One region of the Streptomyces sp. SAS_272 genome, then DNA from elsewhere that is predicted to be linked to it. Evidence: riboswitches for the same ligand, from Rfam matches in the RefSeq annotation. Region 1 holds a riboswitch; each other region holds the start of a gene.

The links. Region 1 has a riboswitch for cyclic di-AMP ahead of ACN6LD_RS04515 (transglycosylase SLT domain-containing protein). Riboswitches for the same ligand answer to the same signal wherever they lie in the genome.
Region 2: it holds a riboswitch for cyclic di-AMP, as region 1 does, so the genes downstream of both, ACN6LD_RS11175 (LysM peptidoglycan-binding domain-containing protein) here and ACN6LD_RS04515 (transglycosylase SLT domain-containing protein) in region 1, are expected to answer to the same signal.
Region 3: it holds a riboswitch for cyclic di-AMP, as region 1 does, so the genes downstream of both, ACN6LD_RS13480 (M23 family metallopeptidase) here and ACN6LD_RS04515 (transglycosylase SLT domain-containing protein) in region 1, are expected to answer to the same signal.

What each region holds. Positions count from the first base shown of each region.
Region 1 is NZ_JBMNDR010000004.1:40,295-46,093, forward strand. Features, by position in the region: gene fahA (fumarylacetoacetase) at 1-663, opposite strand, end outside; gene ACN6LD_RS04510 (HAD family hydrolase) at 1,063-1,887, shown strand; gene ACN6LD_RS04515 (transglycosylase SLT domain-containing protein) at 2,070-2,552, opposite strand; cyclic di-AMP (ydaO/yuaA leader) riboswitch at 2,557-2,758, opposite strand; gene ACN6LD_RS04520 (polyprenyl synthetase family protein) at 3,572-4,582, shown strand; gene ACN6LD_RS04525 (LolA family protein) at 5,165-5,799, shown strand, end outside.
Region 2 is NZ_JBMNDR010000013.1:28,689-34,487, forward strand. Features, by position in the region: gene ACN6LD_RS11165 (cytochrome P450 family protein) at 1-781, shown strand, start outside; gene ACN6LD_RS11170 (LysM peptidoglycan-binding domain-containing protein) at 999-2,036, shown strand; cyclic di-AMP (ydaO/yuaA leader) riboswitch at 2,242-2,425, shown strand; gene ACN6LD_RS11175 (LysM peptidoglycan-binding domain-containing protein) at 2,429-3,139, shown strand; gene eno (phosphopyruvate hydratase) at 3,551-4,846, shown strand; gene ACN6LD_RS11185 (FtsB family cell division protein) at 4,965-5,441, shown strand; gene ACN6LD_RS11190 (DUF501 domain-containing protein) at 5,471-5,799, shown strand, end outside.
Region 3 is NZ_JBMNDR010000018.1:21,903-27,701, reverse strand. Features, by position in the region: gene ACN6LD_RS13500 (GTP cyclohydrolase II) at 1-176, opposite strand, end outside; gene ACN6LD_RS13495 (MarR family winged helix-turn-helix transcriptional regulator) at 310-861, opposite strand; gene ACN6LD_RS13490 (dihydrofolate reductase family protein) at 944-2,071, shown strand; tRNA gene ACN6LD_RS13485 (tRNA-Met) at 2,180-2,253, shown strand; cyclic di-AMP (ydaO/yuaA leader) riboswitch at 2,599-2,765, shown strand; gene ACN6LD_RS13480 (M23 family metallopeptidase) at 2,775-3,821, shown strand; gene ACN6LD_RS13475 (aldo/keto reductase) at 3,984-4,928, shown strand; gene ACN6LD_RS13470 (PrsW family intramembrane metalloprotease) at 5,076-5,799, opposite strand, start outside.

The sequences.
Region 1 (5,799 bases):
GCACAGCCCGAAGACGTGCTCGCGGTAGTCGGCCAGCGCGACCGGGCTGCCCTGCTTCGACGGCACGCCGACCACGAAGCCGACCTCCGCCTCGATGTCGAGCCGAACGGACGGGCCGAAGACGGGGGCGGGGTCGGAGGGCGCCTTGCGCTGGCCAGAGGGGCGCACCACGTCCGTTCCGGAGACCACGACCGTGCCGGCGCGGCCGTGGTAACCGATCGGCAGGTGCTTCCAGTTGGCGAGGAGGGTGTCGCCGGCGTCCGGGCGGAAGATCGCGCCGGCGTTCCGCGCGTGGTGCTCGGAGGAGTAGAAGTCGACGTAGTCGGCGACCTCGAAGGGGAGGTGCAGCGACACCGCGGACAGGGGATGCAGAAGGGGTTCGACCGTGGGGCGGCGGGCGGGGTCGGTGACCCACTCCGTGAGCGCGCCCCGCACCTGCGACCAGACGGCGCGGCCTGCCGCGAGCAACGGGTTCAGGTTCGGCGCCGACAGCAGCTCCGCGTGGGGCGAGCCGAGCTCGCGGGCTGCCGCGCCCGCGTCCAGCACGTGATCGCCGAGCCGGACGCCGACGGTCCGCCCGGTGGAGCCCGAGAGGGAGAACACGCCGTACGGGAGGTTGTGCGGGCCGAAGGGATCGCCCTCGGGAAGGTCGAAGGGGGGCATCGGGTACTGCCTCTCTTTCCTGCACTCTCTGGTGCTCGCCATGTCGTGGTCACCGGACACCGGGCGGATGTCGCGCGGGTGCGGCGAGCCGGGCCACACGTTACGGCTGACCTGGCGAAAGCGACATGGGGGACGGGCCGACGGGGCGTTTCGGCCCGCAGCGCCCGGCGTCCGCCCGCCCGCCCGCGGGTGGTTCACGATCCGGGACGCGTTCTTGAACCGGCGCGGGAGCCTTTGGCCGTCCGCTCCCCGGCGATACGTCAGAAAACTGCTTCATTGGGCCAGTCCCGGGACGGGTCAAGGCCAGTCCCGCAAGGAGAGTTGGCAGAACAGGGCAGGACCTGGCCGTCGTTCGCTTCACGTCGAACCCGAGGGGTACGGCATCCGTATTCTCTGATCATGGCCGCACCTACCGCATATGCCGCGCGCACCGCGTATTCCCTGATCGCCACAGACCTGGACGGAACGCTGCTTCGCGGCGACGACACCTTCTCCGACCGGTCGCTCGACGCGCTCGCGCGGGTGGCCGCCGCCGGCGCACGCCACCTGGTGGTGACGGGACGGCCCGCGCCCCGCGTGCGGCCGCTGCTCGAGCGCCTGCACAGCAGGGGACTCGCAGTGTGCGGACAGGGCGCGCAGCTCTACGACGCCGGCGCGGACCGGCTGCTGTGGTCGGTGACCCTGGACCGGGAGCTGGCGGAGACCGCGCTCGGCAAGATCGAAGCGGAGGTCGGGCAGCTGTACGCGGCGGTCGATCAGGACGGCGTAGACGGGCTCACGCTCATCGAGCCGGGGTACCGGATGCCCCACCCGACGCTGCCGGCGCTGCGGGTGGGCCGTCGCGACGACCTGTGGTGCGAGCCGATCAGCAAGGTGTTGCTGCGCCATCCTGCCCTGTCCGACGACGAGTTGGCGGCGACGGCCCGATCGGTGGTGGGCTCGCTCGCCACGGTCACCATGTCGGGTCCCGGCACGGTCGAGCTGCAACCCTGCGGGATCACCAAGGCGACGGGTCTGGCACTGGCCGCGGAGCATCTCGGACTGCGGCCCGAGGACACCGTCGCCTTCGGGGACATGCCCAACGACATCCCGATGTTCGACTGGGCGGCGCGCGGAGTCGCGATGGCCAACGCCCACCCCGAACTCAAGGCGGTGGCCGACGAGGTGACGACGTCGAACGAGGACGACGGCGTCGCCGTCGTCCTCGAAAGACTGTTTCCGTGAGTCCTGCCCGCCGACCGCCTGCTGACCGCTGACCGCCTGCCGACTGCAGGCCGGGACGACCGCCGGCCTGCCGACCGACTGCCGACCGGCCAATCAGCTGGCAGGCCGGTCGCCGGGAGGCCGGCCAACCAGCCGACCGGCCGACCGCCGCGGTGCTGTCGGTTCGGGCGTGGCCCGGACCGTCAGTAGGCGCCGAAGACGTTGTCGATCGAGCCGTAGCGCGCGGCCGCGTAGTTGCAGGCGGCGGTGATGTTCGCGACCGGGTCGTAGGAGTCCCAGGAGGTGCCCTCCACGTGGTAGGCGCGGAAGGTCGGGTCGATGACCTGCAGCAGGCCCTTGGACGGGATGCCCGCGGCGGCGTTGGAGTCCCAGAGGTTGATGGCGTAGGGGTTGCCCGAGGACTCGCGGATGACGTTGCGGTAGATGCCGTTGTACGTCCCGGGGATGCCGTGCTGCGACATGACCTGGAGGGAGGCGCGGATCCAACCGTCGAGGTTGTCGGAGTAGCCGAGGCTGCTCGCGGTGGCGACGGTCGGGGTGGTGGCCGCGGAGGCGGTGGTCGCGCCGATGAGGGGGAGCGCCAGTACGGCGACTCCGGTGCCGGCGATCGCGAGTTTGCGGGCGAGGCGGGACGTGCGGGTGGGGCGCTGAGCGGCAGCGGACATGACGAGTTTTCCTCTCCGTCGCCTGCGAGGTGAGCTGTCGGGTTCGGGCGGGAGCTGCCCGGTCGCGTCCTGACGGTCGCGACTTCACCCCAAGCCGTAACGGATTGCCCCAAAAGTTCTGGATGTCCAGAACGTCAGGGCAATGCGCTGCGGCGACCTACCTGGTTCCCCCGCTCCTGCCATGCGTATCTCGGTGGGTGTTACGGGCGGCGGCAGGATTAGGCGTCCGCCCGACAGGCCGGGAACGTATGCGAGAGCACATGTCCGGAACAAGTGCCGAATTCACAGATGACCCCTATTGACCTTGGTCTGTGCCGTATGGGGTACTTGATCCTTTGTGGATGCAAAGCGTCAACTCGCTTGGTGGGTGCGGGGGATCGAAGAGTGGCCGACGCTGGTCGCTGCGGAGGGGTCAGTGAGCCATGTCACGCCGAATCACAAGAGCGGCGAATCGGGCATTAGCCTCAACTCGCTTGTTATGGCGCAAGGGAGAGGGTGGGAGGGCTGGCTGTCGCGCGACCAGTCGTGTCGGGGTCGCTTTTCACGCGGCATGCGGCATGCGGCATGTCGCATGCGGTGTCACGCGTGGCATGTGTGGCATGCGTGGCACCCGCGGCGAATGTGGAATCCATGGCATGGGTGGCATGCGCATGCCGTCGCGGCGAGGGGGCGGGCCGGCCGAGCTGGGGATGGGGTCGGTCGACGGGCGGGGCGAGGCAGGGGCGCCGCCGGGCCGAGGCGGACCTCGGCCGGATGTCGGCCTCGGTGTGGACATGATTCGGCACTTCGCGGCAACCCGATGAATATCTCTTCGTATGGGCTGATCAGAAACATCACGGACGTGATCGGATACGGTCTGGCCCGATGCGTGCACCTCGCGGGCGAGTGCATTCGCCCCCGGGGGACGTGGGGGCTATCGGTGATCGAAACGTGACCGGATACGCTGACTCGAGTGATGGCAGCGACCTATCGACAAACCGCGTAATCGCCAGTAGACACCAGCAGACAGGAGACCCCTCGTGACCGTCGTCGGGCCGTTCGGGCTGAGCGTGCGGGACCAGGCTCTGGAAGCCGATGTCCAGGCCGGATTGGCGGCTGTCGAGGAAGGCTTGCTCGAGGCCACCAAGAGTGAGGTTCCGTTCATCACGGAGGCCGCCCAGCACCTGGTGCGGGCGGGCGGGAAGCGGTTCCGCCCGCTGCTCGTGATGCTCGCGGCGCAGTTCGGGGACAGGTATGCGCCGGGCATCGTGCCGTCGGCCGTGGTGGTGGAGCTGACGCACCTGGCCACGCTGTACCACGACGACGTGATGGACGAGGCCGCCGTGCGGCGCGGGGTCCCCAGCGCGAACGCCCGCTGGGGCAACTCGGTGGCGGTCCTCACCGGTGACTTCCTCTTCGCTCGCGCCTCGCACATCCTGGCCGATCTCGGGCCGGAGGCGGTGCGGGTGCAGGCGGAGGCGTTCGAGCGGCTGGTCACCGGCCAGATCCTGGAGACGGCGGGGCCCACGGACGGACGGGACCCGGTCGAGCACTACCTCGACGTGCTCGGCGGCAAGACCGGTTCGCTGGTCGCGGTGGCCTGCCGGTTCGGCGCCATGATGTCGGGCGCCGACGAGACGGTCGTCGACGTGCTGACGCAGTACGGCGAGCGGCTCGGCGTCGCCTTCCAGCTGGCGGACGACGTGCTGGACATCGCGTCCGACTCGCACGAGTCCGGCAAGACGCCCGGCACCGACCTCCGTGAGGGCGTGCCCACTCTGCCCGTGCTGCGGCTGCGGGAACGGGCCGCGCGTCTGTCCCTGCCCGAGGACATCGCGCTGTGCGAGCTGCTGGACTCCGACCTGAGCGACGACGCCCGGCTCGCCGAGGCCATCGAGGCGCTCCGGGCCCACCCGGCGCTGGAGCAGGCCCGACGGGACACCGTGCGATACGCGAACGACGCGCGGGCCGCGCTGGCGCCGCTGCGCGAGTGCGACGCGAAGGCGGCGCTGATGGAGCTGTGCGACGCGGTGGTCCACCGGGCGGGCTGAACCCTCCCGGAGAGTTCCGCCCCGGACGCCCGTCGACGGCCGACCGCGGAGCCGTTCGGCTGCCGAACCGCCGAGCCGTCCGGGTGCTGGACAGCCGAACCCTTGGGCTGCCGAGCCTCGGGGCCGTTCGGCGTCCGCCCCCCGAGCCCCCAAGCCCCCGAGCTCCAAAGCCCCCGAGCCCTCCGAGCCCCCAAGCCCCCGAGCCCTCCAGCCCCCAGCCATCGGCCCTCAGCCCGCAGCTCCCCACCCCTGAGGCTGTCTGACCGGCGAGCCCGTGGCCGTGGCCGTGGGCTGCCGCTGCTGCGAGCCGTCCGGCCGGCGGGTCTCGCCGTCAGTCGTGCCGTCCGCATCCGCGTCGAGCCGTCGCTACCCCTACGGGTCGTCAGCCGTCCCGGCGGTCTCGTGTCATACCGCAGGTGTACGCGGAGTTGAGCCCTCGGGTTGACGCTTCCGAGGAGTCGATTTGGTCAGATGGGAACCACGGAAAACACCACTCCTCACCGATTCGGGTGAGAATGGCGGCTCGGGGTGGGACGTTCAGCGTGATGACCAGCCGCCGCCGACGACGGAGGTAAGGGACACATGGCACCGAAGGCATCCGACGACACCATGACCGGCGGGGACGCCACCGGCGGGGACGGCGACGACCTGCGCGTCGGACGGCGCAAGGCCGTGCGGTACGTCGTTCCGGTCACCGTGATCGGTGTCGCGGCCGCGACGATCGGACTGGTCCCGGCGCTCGCCGACTCCGGCGACCCCGACCTGCCGAAGATCACGGCACAGCAGCTCCTCGACAAGATCGCCGCTTCGGACGTGCAGCAGCTGTCCGGAACGGTGAAGATCACCACGGATCTCGGGCTGCCCGACCTCGGCGGGTTGGAGAGCGGCCTCCTCTCGGGGGCGGCCAAGGGCGGCGACGGCTCGGCCGCCGATCCGTCCGCCAAGCTCACCGAACTCGCCTCCGGCACGCACACGTTGCGCGTCGCCGCGGACGGCCCGGACCGGCAGAAGCTCTCGCTGCTGGAGAACGCCGCCGAATACAGCGTCATCCACAACGGCAAGAACGTGTGGGGTTACGACAGCGGGTCCAACGAGGTCTACCACTCCACGGTCGAGGAGAGCGCGGGGAAGAAGGGGGAGTCCCCCGTACCCGCGACACCCAAGGACCTCACCGAGGACGCCTTGAAGGCGGTCGACGACACGACGTCCGTGACCGT
Region 2 (5,799 bases), on a different contig from region 1:
CTTCCGCGACTGGGCCGGGATGATGATCCGGCACGGCGGTGGCCCCAGGGGCGGCGTCGCCCGGTCGGTGAAGAAGATGCGCGGCTACCTGCTGGAGCTCATCCACCGCAAACGCGCCGGACTCCCCGCCGAGCCCGTCCCGGGCGAGGACCTCATCTCGGGTCTGATCCGCGCCTCCGACCACGGCGAGCACCTCACGGAGAACGAGGCCGCCGCGATGGCCTTCATCCTGCTGTTCGCCGGCTTCGAGACGACCGTGAACCTCATCGGGAACGGCGTGTACGCCCTCCTGACCCATCCCGCACAGCGCGAGGCACTGCAGCGGTCCCTCACCGAGGACGGCGGGGACCGCGCCCTGCTCGAAACCGGCGTCGAGGAACTGCTCCGCTACGACGGCCCCGTCGAACTCGCCACCTGGCGGTTCGCGACCGAGCCGGTCACCCTCGGCGGACAGGACATCGCGCCCGGCGACCCCGTCCTCGTCGTGCTGGCCGCGGCCGACCGCGACCCGGCCCGCTTCACCGACCCCGACACACTCGACCTCGCCCGCCGTGACAACCAGCACCTCGGCTACGGCCACGGCATCCACTACTGTCTGGGCGCCCCGCTGGCCCGGCTGGAGGGGCAGACCGCGCTGGCCACCCTGCTCACCCGGCTTCCCGACCTCCGACTGGCGGTGGAACCGGCCGAGTTGAGATGGCGCGGCGGCCTCATCATGCGCGGCCTGCGCACGCTGCCGGTCGAGTTCGCCCCGGCGTCCGCGCCTGGCTCCGGCGTCTGACGGTTCGGCCGGACCGGGGCTGGACTGACCGGACGTCAGCCGGATTGTGACCATGCGGCGGAGCAAAGGTGACCGATCCTCAAGTCTGTGATCTTCACGTGATCTGCGCGGCATTAACTTGTGACAAGTGATCGTCTGCCGATACGTTCACTCGTCAGCGCGACGCGTCAGCTCACTCGCCCGCGCCGGCACTGCTGTCCAGAGAAAGGCCCCTCGCATGCTCTCCGGGAACGGTCGTCACCGTCGCCCCCGCCAGGCCCCCGCGCTGCTCGTCGCGGCCGGGGTGACCGGCTCCGCCATCGCCATCCCGTTGCTCGCCGCCTCCGGCGCGAGCGCTGCGGACGGCACGGTGTGGGACAAGGTGGCGCAGTGCGAGACCGGGGGCTCGTGGAGTGCCGACGGCGGCGACGGCGAGTCCGGCGGCCTCAGCCTCACCCAGCAGGACTGGAGCGCCTACGGCGGGCTCGACTACGCGGCGAGCCCCGACCTGGCCAGCCGCAACCAGCAGATCGCCGTGGCGCAGAAGGTGCTCGCGGCCAAGGGCGTCGGCGCGTGGGGCACCTGCGGGCTGACCTCCGGGCTCACCAAGGAGAACGGCGCGCTGACCGTGGACACCGGCGTGGCGGGCGATTCGTCAGGATCGTCCGGCTCCTCGGGTTTGTCCGACCTGTCCAGGGGGCTGTCGGGCTCCTCGGGCTCGTCGGATTCCGGCGCCGGTTCGACCGGTTCCAGCGGTTCGACCGGTTCAGCGGGATCGTCCGACTCGTCTGACTCATCCGACTCGTCCGGTGATTCCTCGAGTTCACCCTCGGCGTCACCTTCGTCGCCTTCGTCCCCCTCTGCCGTCACGGGCGACCCCGGCGATGCCGGCGGTCAGGGCGACCCGCAGGCGGCCGACGGTTCGTCCACGGGGACCCCGGAAGCGGACGACTCGGACAAGTCGGGCCAGGATGTGGGTTCCTGGAACCTCGTCGACACCGGCTCCCTCGGCTCCGGCCGTCATCGCGGCGTCACGGCCGACGAGCCGGCGGCCAAGAGTGCCGACACCGAAGCGGGCGGCGCGTCCACCGCCTCGGCGGGCCGGCATGCCGCGGCCGCCTATGTCGTCCAGGAGGGCGACTCCCTCGCCTCCATCGCCGACTCCCTTGGCCTCCACGGCGGATGGCGTGCCCTCTACGCCGAGAACAGGGACCTCATCGGCGCCGACCCGAGCGACATCGCCCCCGGTCAGACCCTCGACACAGGGGTCCAATAGGGCGCAAAGCCCAAGAAAAACAGCGGTAGTTCACGTCACGCTTCGCGCCGAATGTCCGATTTGGCGAAAGTGTGGGATGAGTCTCAGAAGCCCTGATCGTCTTTGAAATTCCGCGGATCGCGTGTCTACGGTCGTGACCGCTCGGCAACCCGAGCCCCGGCCGTCGCAACGCCGAATCCTGCCAGCGGCAGCCCGGGAACAGTCGTCGCGTCAAGCGCCGTAGGCAGGAGCGGGGGACCCAAGGTAAGTGCCGCACCGGGAAGTTGCCGGAGCGGCTTGGGGTGAAGTCACCCCTCCCACGGAGCGGAAGTCTCCGGCGGAGGAGTGACCGGGCAACTCACACGGCCCGAACCCGACAGCTCACCTCGCAGGCGTCGGTGAGGGGATCCACCATGCTGTTTTCCGGTAAGGGCAAGCACCGTCGTCCGTCCAAGGCCACCCGCGCCGCCGCTCTCGCCGGTGTCACCGGCGTCGCCATCGCCGCCCCGCTGATGGCGGCCGGCAACGCCTCCGCCGCGACCGCCTCCGAGTGGGACGCGGTCGCCCAGTGCGAGTCCGGCGGCGACTGGTCCATCAACACCGGCAACGGCTACTACGGCGGCCTGCAGTTCTCGTCCTCCACGTGGGCCGCGTACGGCGGCACGCAGTACGCCTCGCAGGCCAACCAGGCCTCCAAGGCCCAGCAGATAGCCATCGGCGAGAAGGTCCTCGCGGGCCAGGGCAAGGGCGCCTGGCCGGTCTGCGGCAAGGGCCTGTCCGGCGCCGCCTACAACGGCAGCAGCGCCGGCTCGTCGAACTCCGGCTCGTCGAACTCCGGCTCGTCGGACAGCGGCAGCAGCTCCCGCTCGACCGAGCAGAAGAGCAGCTCCCGCTCCACCGACCGTCCGGCGGCCGCCAAGAAGTCCAAGACGGTCACCACCCCGACCGGCAAGAAGGTCAAGAAGGGCGACGGCGAGTACAAGGTCGTCAAGGGCGACACCCTCAGCACCATCGCCGAGAAGCACAAGGTCAAGGGCGGCTGGCAGAAGCTGTTCCAGCTCAACAAGGACATCGTCCAGGACGCCGACCTCATCTACCCGGGTCAGCAGCTGCACCTGAAGTGACAGCCGTCTTCCGGCGAAGCCACAGTGCCCTCCTGGTGAAGGTCGGCACTCCGAGGACCTCGTGAGGGTCCCCCCGTCCCCACGGGCCCCCCGTCCCGGTGCGTGTTCCCCCGTACGCACCGGGACGGGGTTTTCTCTTGCGCCCTTCCGGGCCCCGCGCTCGCGGCGTTCCGGTCGCCGTTCTCGCGCCCTTCCGGCAGTCGTCCGTCCGGCCGCCGTCCCTTTGGTCCACGTGCTGTCCGCCCGGTCTTTTCGGCCGCTTCTCCTCGCCGCTTTGTTCCGGACAGGAACAATGTGTACGGTCAGTCCGTCCACGGGACGGTCGGTCGGTGGCCGACGCTCCGGAGACGGTTAGGCTCTAGGCGCAAGGCCACGCGCCGCGCACTTTCAGCGTCACATCCCATGAAGGAGATGCTCGTGCCGTCCATCGACGTCGTCGTAGCCCGGGAAATCCTCGACTCGCGAGGCAACCCCACCGTCGAGGTCGAGGTCGGCCTCGACGACGGCAGCACGGGTCGTGCCGCCGTCCCGTCCGGCGCCTCCACGGGCGCCTTCGAGGCCATCGAGCTGCGCGACGGTGACCCGAACCGCTACCACGGCAAGGGCGTCGAGAAGGCAGTCCTCGCCGTCATCGAGCAGATCGGCCCGGAGCTCGTCGGTTACGACGCCACCGAGCAGCGCCTGATCGACCAGGCCATGTTCGACCTGGACGCCACGGACAACAAGGGCTCCCTCGGCGCCAACGCGATCCTCGGCGTCTCGCTCGCCGTGGCGCACGCCGCCTCCGAGGCCAGCGACCTGCCGCTCTTCCGCTACCTGGGCGGCCCGAACGCGCACCTGCTGCCCGTTCCGATGATGAACATCCTGAACGGCGGCTCGCACGCCGACTCCAACGTGGACATCCAGGAGTTCATGATCGCCCCGATCGGCGCGGAGTCCTTCTCCGAGGCGCTGCGCTGGGGCGCCGAGGTCTACCACACCCTCAAGAAGGTGCTGAAGACCAAGGGCCTGTCCACCGGCCTCGGCGACGAGGGCGGCTTCGCCCCGAACCTGGAGTCCAACCGCGCCGCGCTCGACCTCATCATCGAGGCCATCCAGCAGGCCGGTTACGTCCCCGGCGAGCAGATCGCGCTCGCGCTCGACGTCGCCGCGTCCGAGTTCTACAAGGACGGCAAGTACGAGTTCGAGGGCAAGTCCCGCTCGGCCGCCGAGATGACCGAGTACTACGAGGAGCTCGTCTCCGCGTACCCGCTCGTCTCCATCGAGGACCCGCTGTACGAGGACGACTGGGCGGGCTGGAAGGTCATCACCGACAAGCTGGGCGACAAGGTCCAGATCGTCGGCGACGACCTCTTCGTCACCAACCCGGAGCGTCTGGCCCGCGGCATCGAGGAGGGCTCCGCCAACGCCCTGCTCGTCAAGGTCAACCAGATCGGTTCGCTGACCGAGACCCTGGACGCCGTCGAGATGGCCCAGCGCAACGGCTTCAAGTGCATGATGTCCCACCGCTCCGGCGAGACCGAGGACGTCACCATCGCCGACCTCGCCGTCGCGGTGAACTGCGGTCAGATCAAGACCGGCGCCCCGGCCCGCTCGGACCGCGTCGCCAAGTACAACCAGCTGCTGCGCATCGAGGAGATCCTCGACGACGCCGCGGTGTACGCCGGCCGCTCCGCCTTCCCGCGGTTCCGCTCCGCGAACCACTGAGCGCAGCAACGGCTGACCCCACCCGGGGTAAGGCCTAGCCAGTCGCACGAACGTCCCCGTACTCGGTCCCGTACCGTGTGCGGGGACGTACGCACGTGGGAGACGGGAGGCGCAGCACATGGCCGTGAAGGACCGGGACCGTTTCTCCACCGCGACCAGGATCAAGCTGCTCGGCGAGCAGACCGCGGCCCGCGTGTACCGTTCGCAGACCAAGCGCCAGGCCCGCCGCTCCCGCCTCACCGGCCGAGCGGCCCTGCTGGCACTCGTCCTGTGCACGCTGATCGTGGCCCTGGCCTATCCGATGCGCCAGTACGTCTCCCAGCGCGCCGAGATCGCCGACCTGGAGCGCGAGAAGCAGCAGGCCGGCGAGCGCGTCGAGCAGCTGCGCGACCTCAAGGCGCGCTGGCAGGACGACGCGTACGCGGAGCAGCAGATCCGGCTGCGGCTGCACTACGTGCTGCCGGGGGAGACCGGTTACATCGTGGTCGACCCGGACGTCGCCAGGCAGTCGCGTGCCGACCTCGGGGCGGCCGACCGCCCCTGGTACTCCAATGTCTGGGACGGGGTCGACAAGTCCGACGCCTCCGACCACTGACCGACCGACTGACCGATGGAAAGACAGGCATGCAGACGCCCCCGCCGACCACTTCGCGCACCGAGCCCACCGACGCGGACGTCGAGGCCTTCAAGCAGCAGCTCGGACGCCCGCCGCGCGGCCTGCGCGCGATCGCGCACCGCTGCCCGTGCGGTCAGCCGGACGTCGTCGAGACGGCCCCGCGCCTGCCCGACGGCACTCCCTTCCCGACGCTGTACTACTTGACGTGCCCGAAGGCCAACTCGGCGATCGGCACGCTGGAGGCGAACGGCGTGATGAAGGAGATGACGGAGCGGCTGCAGTCCGACCCCGAGCTCGCCGCCGCCTACCGGGCCGCGCACGAGGACTACGTCCGGCG
Region 3 (5,799 bases), on a different contig from region 1:
AGCCGGACCAGCGGGACCGAGCCCGGGGCCGGCTCGCCGAGGACGACGGCGACGTGCTCCTGGCCGTCGACGAGGCCGTGGAAGGTGACCAGTTCGGCGTCGACGGAGTAGCCGTCGTGGAAGCGGAGCGGTACCCGGACGCGGGCGCGCTGGGTGGCGGCGGGGGTGTCGGGCATGAGGGGCTCCCGGGTCCGGAGGGCGTTGACAGGGTGACACTGGGCCGGGTGTTGCTTCAGATTTGAAGCAACTCCGACGAAACGAGACCCTACCCCATGCTTTAAATTTGAAGCAACTGGTTTGTGGTGCGGCTCACGAGACCCCGGAGGCCCCCGGGGTCCCCGGCGTTCCGGAGCAGGGCGACGAACGCCGCCGCCACGGGAGCTCCTCGGGTCCGGCCTCGCCGCCCGCGTCCTCCTGGAAACCCCGGACGACCTGCGTGAAGATCTCCTCGAGCTGGCCCACCTGCTCGGGGGTGAGCCGGTCGAACAGGCCGGCGCGGACCGTCTCGACATGGCCGGGTGCGAGGTTCTGCAGGATCGCCATGCCCTCGTCCGTCAGGACCGCGACGGTGCCGCGCTTGTCCCAGCGGCAGTCCTCGCGCCGCACCAGCCCGTCCTTCTCCAGCCGGGACACCGCATAGGTCAGCCTGCTACGGGTGATCTTCAGCTGCTCCGCGAGCTCGGTCATCCGCAGTCGTCGCTCCGGGATCTCCGAGAGGTTGGCGAGGATGGAGTAGTACAGGTGGGGCATGCCGGCCTCCTGCTGGAGCTGCCGGTCGATCGCGTCCTCCAGCAGGAGGTAGCCGGCAACGTAGGCGCGCCAGGCGCGCTGCTCCTCGGGGGTGAGCCAGCGAGTCGTCATGCACCCAGTGTAGGTTGTTTCAAACTTGAACCAAGACGTCCCGCACCAAGACCGCCGTCGGACCGAGCCCGGGAGCACGTCGATGCCGTACCCGTACGTCCTGCTGTCCGCCGCCGTCTCCCTCGACGGCTTCCTGGACGACACCACGCCCGAACGCCTGCTGCTCTCCAGCCCCGCCGACTTCGACCGCGTCGACGCGGTACGGGCTTCCGTGGACGCCATCCTCATCGGCGCCGGCACCATCCGCGCCGACAACCCCCGGCTCCTGGTGAACTCCCCCGAGCGCCGCGCCGCCCGGGTCGCCGTCGGCCGGCCGGCCTACCCGCTCAAGGTCACCGTCAGCGGCTCCGGCGACCTCGACCCGGCGGCGAACTTCTGGCACACGGGCGGCGAGAAGGTCGTGTACACGACCGAGAAGGGCGCCGAACGGGCCCGCGCGCTCGGCATCGCCGCACACGTCGTCCCGCTCGGCCCCGAACTGGACTGGCGCCGCCTTCTCACCCACCTCCACGACGAGCTCGGCGTCCGGCGTCTCATGGTCGAGGGCGGCGGAACCGTCCACACCCAGCTGCTCCAGCAGGGCCTCGCCGACGAACTCCAGCTCGTCCTCGCCCCGCTGTTCGTGGGCGACCCGGACGCGCCCCGCCTCTTCGGGCCGGGCGCCTACCAGGGCGGACGGCTGCGGCTGGTGGAGACACGGCGCATCGAGGACGTCGTCCTGCACCGCTACGAGCCCACCGCCCCGGGCGCCGGACCGCTCGCCGCCGCTGCCGACCGGCACTGGCTGGCCCTCGCCTGCGAGCTGGCCGCCCAGTGCCCGCCCTCGGACACGGCGTTCAGCGTCGGCGCGGTGATCGTGGCCGCCGACGGGACGGAGCTGGCCCGCGGGCACTCCCGCGAGGGCGGCGACCCGGTCGTGCACGCCGAGGAGGCGGCGCTCGCGAAGCTCGGCCCAGCCGACCCCCGGCTGGCCGCCGCCACCGTCTACAGCAGCCTCGAGCCCTGCGCCCGCCGCTCCTCCCGCCCCGCCCCGTGCGCCCGCCTCATCCTGGACGCCGGCGTGCGCAGGGTGGTCACGGCGTGGCGCGAGCCGGACACCTTCGTGACGGCGGCGGACGGGACCGGCCTGCTGGCCGCCGCGGGCGTCGACGTCCTCGTGCTGCCGGAGTACGAGGAGCGGGCGAAGGCCCCGAACCGGCACCTGGTGTGAGGCCGCGGCGGGAGCCCGGGCCGGGAGCCCGGGCGGGAGTCGCGGCGGGGGCGCGACAAAGCCTGGTTCTGGGCGTCCCCCGGATGACGTACACTGGAGTCACAACGACGCGGGGTGGAGCAGCTCGGTAGCTCGCTGGGCTCATAACCCAGAGGTCGCAGGTTCAAATCCTGTCCCCGCTACTGAAGGCCGAGGGCCGGAATCCGAAAGGGTTCCGGCCCTCGGTGCGTTCGCCCCGTGGCGCGTCCTCGCCCCCGCTTCCTCACTTCCCTCGCGTCCTCGCGCTTTTGTGACGCTGCGTGCGCGCGCGGCCGCCCTGTGCGCCGGCCCCGAGTCGCCGTGTCTACGCGTGTGACGGGTGGGGCATCCTGAACGAGGGTCAACTCGCCCGTTTTTCACCGCTGCTGGCCAGAAAGTCCAGGCCAGAAATGTTGTTGATCAAGCAGAACGGCTTGGAAACGCACCCCCGGGTCTATTAACGTTCGATAACGCAGCGCGGCCGTCCCAGCCGACACCAGAGTCGGCTCCGTGCGCACGCGCCGAATCCCGCAAGGGAACCGGGGAACCACCACCTTGGGGTGAATCACGCGGAAGCCTCCGTGAACTCGCAGAGTCCACGGCCGGTATACGCGCGTAGGAGACCTTCCGACTCCGAACCCGTCAGCTAACCCGGTAGGCGACGGAAGGAAAGGAGTGCGCCCGCGTGGCGTCCAACCCGCCGGCCCCCGAGGCCCCGTACGCGCCGGTCCAGTCCCCCACCGACACCTTCGGCTACGGCGGCTACCGCACCGACGAGGGCCCCTGGGAGGAGTGGAACCCCACCGCGGAGTCCATTCGCCCGGTACGCGGCAAGCACCGCGTCGCCAAGCAGCGCGGCGGCGGATTCGCCCGCAGCTCCACCGTCCTCGGCGTCGGCGTCATAGCCGCCGTGAGCGCGGGCGGGATGGCCAGCGCCAACACCGGCAAGGCCCCGGTCTCCATCTCCATGCCGGACCTGCCGGGCGTGGGCTCGCTGATCTCCGACGACAAGCCCGCCCCGGAAGCCGCGTCCGCTCTGGCGAGCTTCGGCTCCGAGGCCGCCGTCGATGCCGACGCCGACGCCGACGCCGACGCCGACCAGAGCGTCGCCGACGCCGGCGAGGCCCTGCGCAGCCGCATCATGGCCCAGGCCGAGTCGCAGAAGACCCAGGTCGAGGTCAAGGCCGCCGCCGCGGCCGCCAAGGCGAAGGCCGACGCCGTCGTCAAGGCCGAGAAGGAGGCGGAGGCCAAGGCCGCCGCCGCGAAGAAGAAGGCCGCCGAGGAGGCCGCCGCCAAGGTCGAGGCCGCGCGCCTGGCCGAGCTGGCCAAGCAGTACACGCTGCCGACCTCCTCGTACACCATCACCTCGACGTTCGGCCAGGCCGGCTCCCTGTGGTCCTCCGGCTACCACACCGGACTCGACTTCGCCGCGCCCACCGGCACGCTCATCAAGGCCGTCCACAGCGGCACCGTCACCGAGGCGGGCTGGGCCGGCGCCTACGGCTACCGCACCATCCTGACCCTGGACGACGGCACCGAACTCTGGTTCTGCCACCAGTCGTCGATCAGCGTCAGCGTCGGCCAGAAGGTCGCCACCGGTGACGTGATCGGCCGCGTGGGCGCCACCGGGAACGTCACCGGGGCGCACCTGCACCTCGAGGTCCACGCGAACGGCAACGCCGAGGGCATCGACCCGGCGGCCTGGCTGCGCAGCAAGGGCCTCAACCCCTGAGCCGTGCCTCGAGGAGGCCTGAGTCGTCTCTCGAGGAGCTCTGAGGACCATCGAGCAACGGCAGCCCTGACGGCCACCCCCGACGTCAGGGCTGCCGCTTGTTCATCTGTTCTTCGTGTCACGCGAGGAATGGCGTGCCTGCCGCGTCCGTTGAGACGAAGCATGACTTCCCTACGCACCATCGGCTCCTCCGACCTCAAGGTCTTCCCGCTCGCCCTCGGCGGCAACGTCTTCGGCTGGACCGCGGACGAGGCGGCCTCCTTCGCCGTCCTCGACGCCTACACGGCCGCGGGCGGCAACTTCGTCGACACCGCCGACTCCTACTCCGCGTGGGTCGAGGGCAACAGCGGCGGTGAGTCCGAGACCGTCATCGGCAAGTGGCTGAAGGCCCGCGGCAACCGCGACGACGTCGTGATCGCCACCAAGGTCAGCCAGCACCCCGACTTCCCCGGTCTGTCCGCCGACAACATCAAGGCCGCCGCCGACGCCTCCCTGCGCCGCCTCGGCACCGACCACATCGACCTCTACTACACGCACTTCGACAAGACCGAGGTGCCCGTCGAAGAGATCGTCGGCGCGCTCGACGAGCTGGTGAAGGCGGGCAAGGTGCGGCACATCGCCGCCTCCAACATCTCGCCCGAACGCCTCCGGGAGTCCCTGGAGTTCTCCGACCGCGAGGGACTCGCCCGGTACGTCGCCCTCCAGCCCCACTACAACCTGGTCTCGCGCGACACCTACGAGGGCGGCCTCCAGGATCTCGCCGCCCGCTTCGGCCTCGCCGCCGTCCCGTACTTCGCGCTGGCCTCCGGCTTCCTCACCGGCAAGTACCGGCCCGGCACCACGGTCGAGAGCGCCCGCGCGGGCAGCGCCGCCAAGCACCTCGACACGGCTCGGGGCCGCAGCGTCCTCGCCGTGCTGGACGAGATCGCCGGCGCCCACGACGCCCAGGTGGCCACGGTCGCCCTGGCGTGGCTCGCCGCGCAGCCGACGGTGGCCGCGCCGATCGCCTCCGCCCGCACGGTCGAGCAGCTCCCGGCGCTGCTGGCGGTGGCGGACCTGGAACTGACGGAGGCGGAGGTCACCCGCCTGACCCAGGCGTCGGCATGAACTGATCGGCGCGTCCGGCCTGTCGTGCTGACTCCAGACGGGTTCGGCGCGTCCGGCCTGTCGTTCTGATTCGTGACGGGTTCGGCGTGCCCGGGCTGTCCGATCAGCGTGAGGTGGCCGGCCGCTGGTGCGTGACGCTGGGCGGCTCTACTGGTGAGGGTTGGCCGCGGGGTGGGGGCCCGGTGGATATCCGTAGCCGTACCCGTATCCGGGCTCTTGACCGTGCCCGTATCCGTACCCGGGCGTGTGGCCGTTCCTGTGGTCGTTTCCGGGGGAGTGCGGCCGGCCGCCGTACGCCGGGCTCTGGCTGTACGCCGGGCCTTGCCCGTACGCCGGGCCTTGCCCGTACGCCGGGCCCGGCCCGTACGCCGGGCCGCCCTGCCCGTATCCCTGCGTCGGGCCGTACGCCTGCCCCGGTGGGCCGTACCCCGGGCCCAGGCCCTGGCCCTGGCCGTACCCGTAGGCCCCGTACGCCGGCCAGGGCGGCGGGGGCATCCGTACCGGAGGGGCCGTCATGCGGGCCGCGTGGTCCAGGGCGGGGCGGGCGACGTCCTTCCGCCGCCACAGCTCGTTCAGCAACTCCCGTTCGCGGACCAGGAAATCGGCCCCGGCCCGCCCCTGCCGGCCGCGGTGACGCAGGAACGCGAGGGATGTCGCGTACGCCTCGTACTGGGCCACCGCGCGAGCCGCCGGCCTGCCGAGGTGACGCCCGGCGTACACCCGGGCCAGCCGCCGGGCCCGCATCGAGCCGAGTGCGAACGGCTCGGCCGGGGTGAGCCAGCCGGCGGCCGCGTAGGCGGGCAGTTCCTCGCGCACCGTGCGCAGCTCGCGCTGGCGTGTCCACACCACCAGCCAGGTCAGCAGTCCGAAC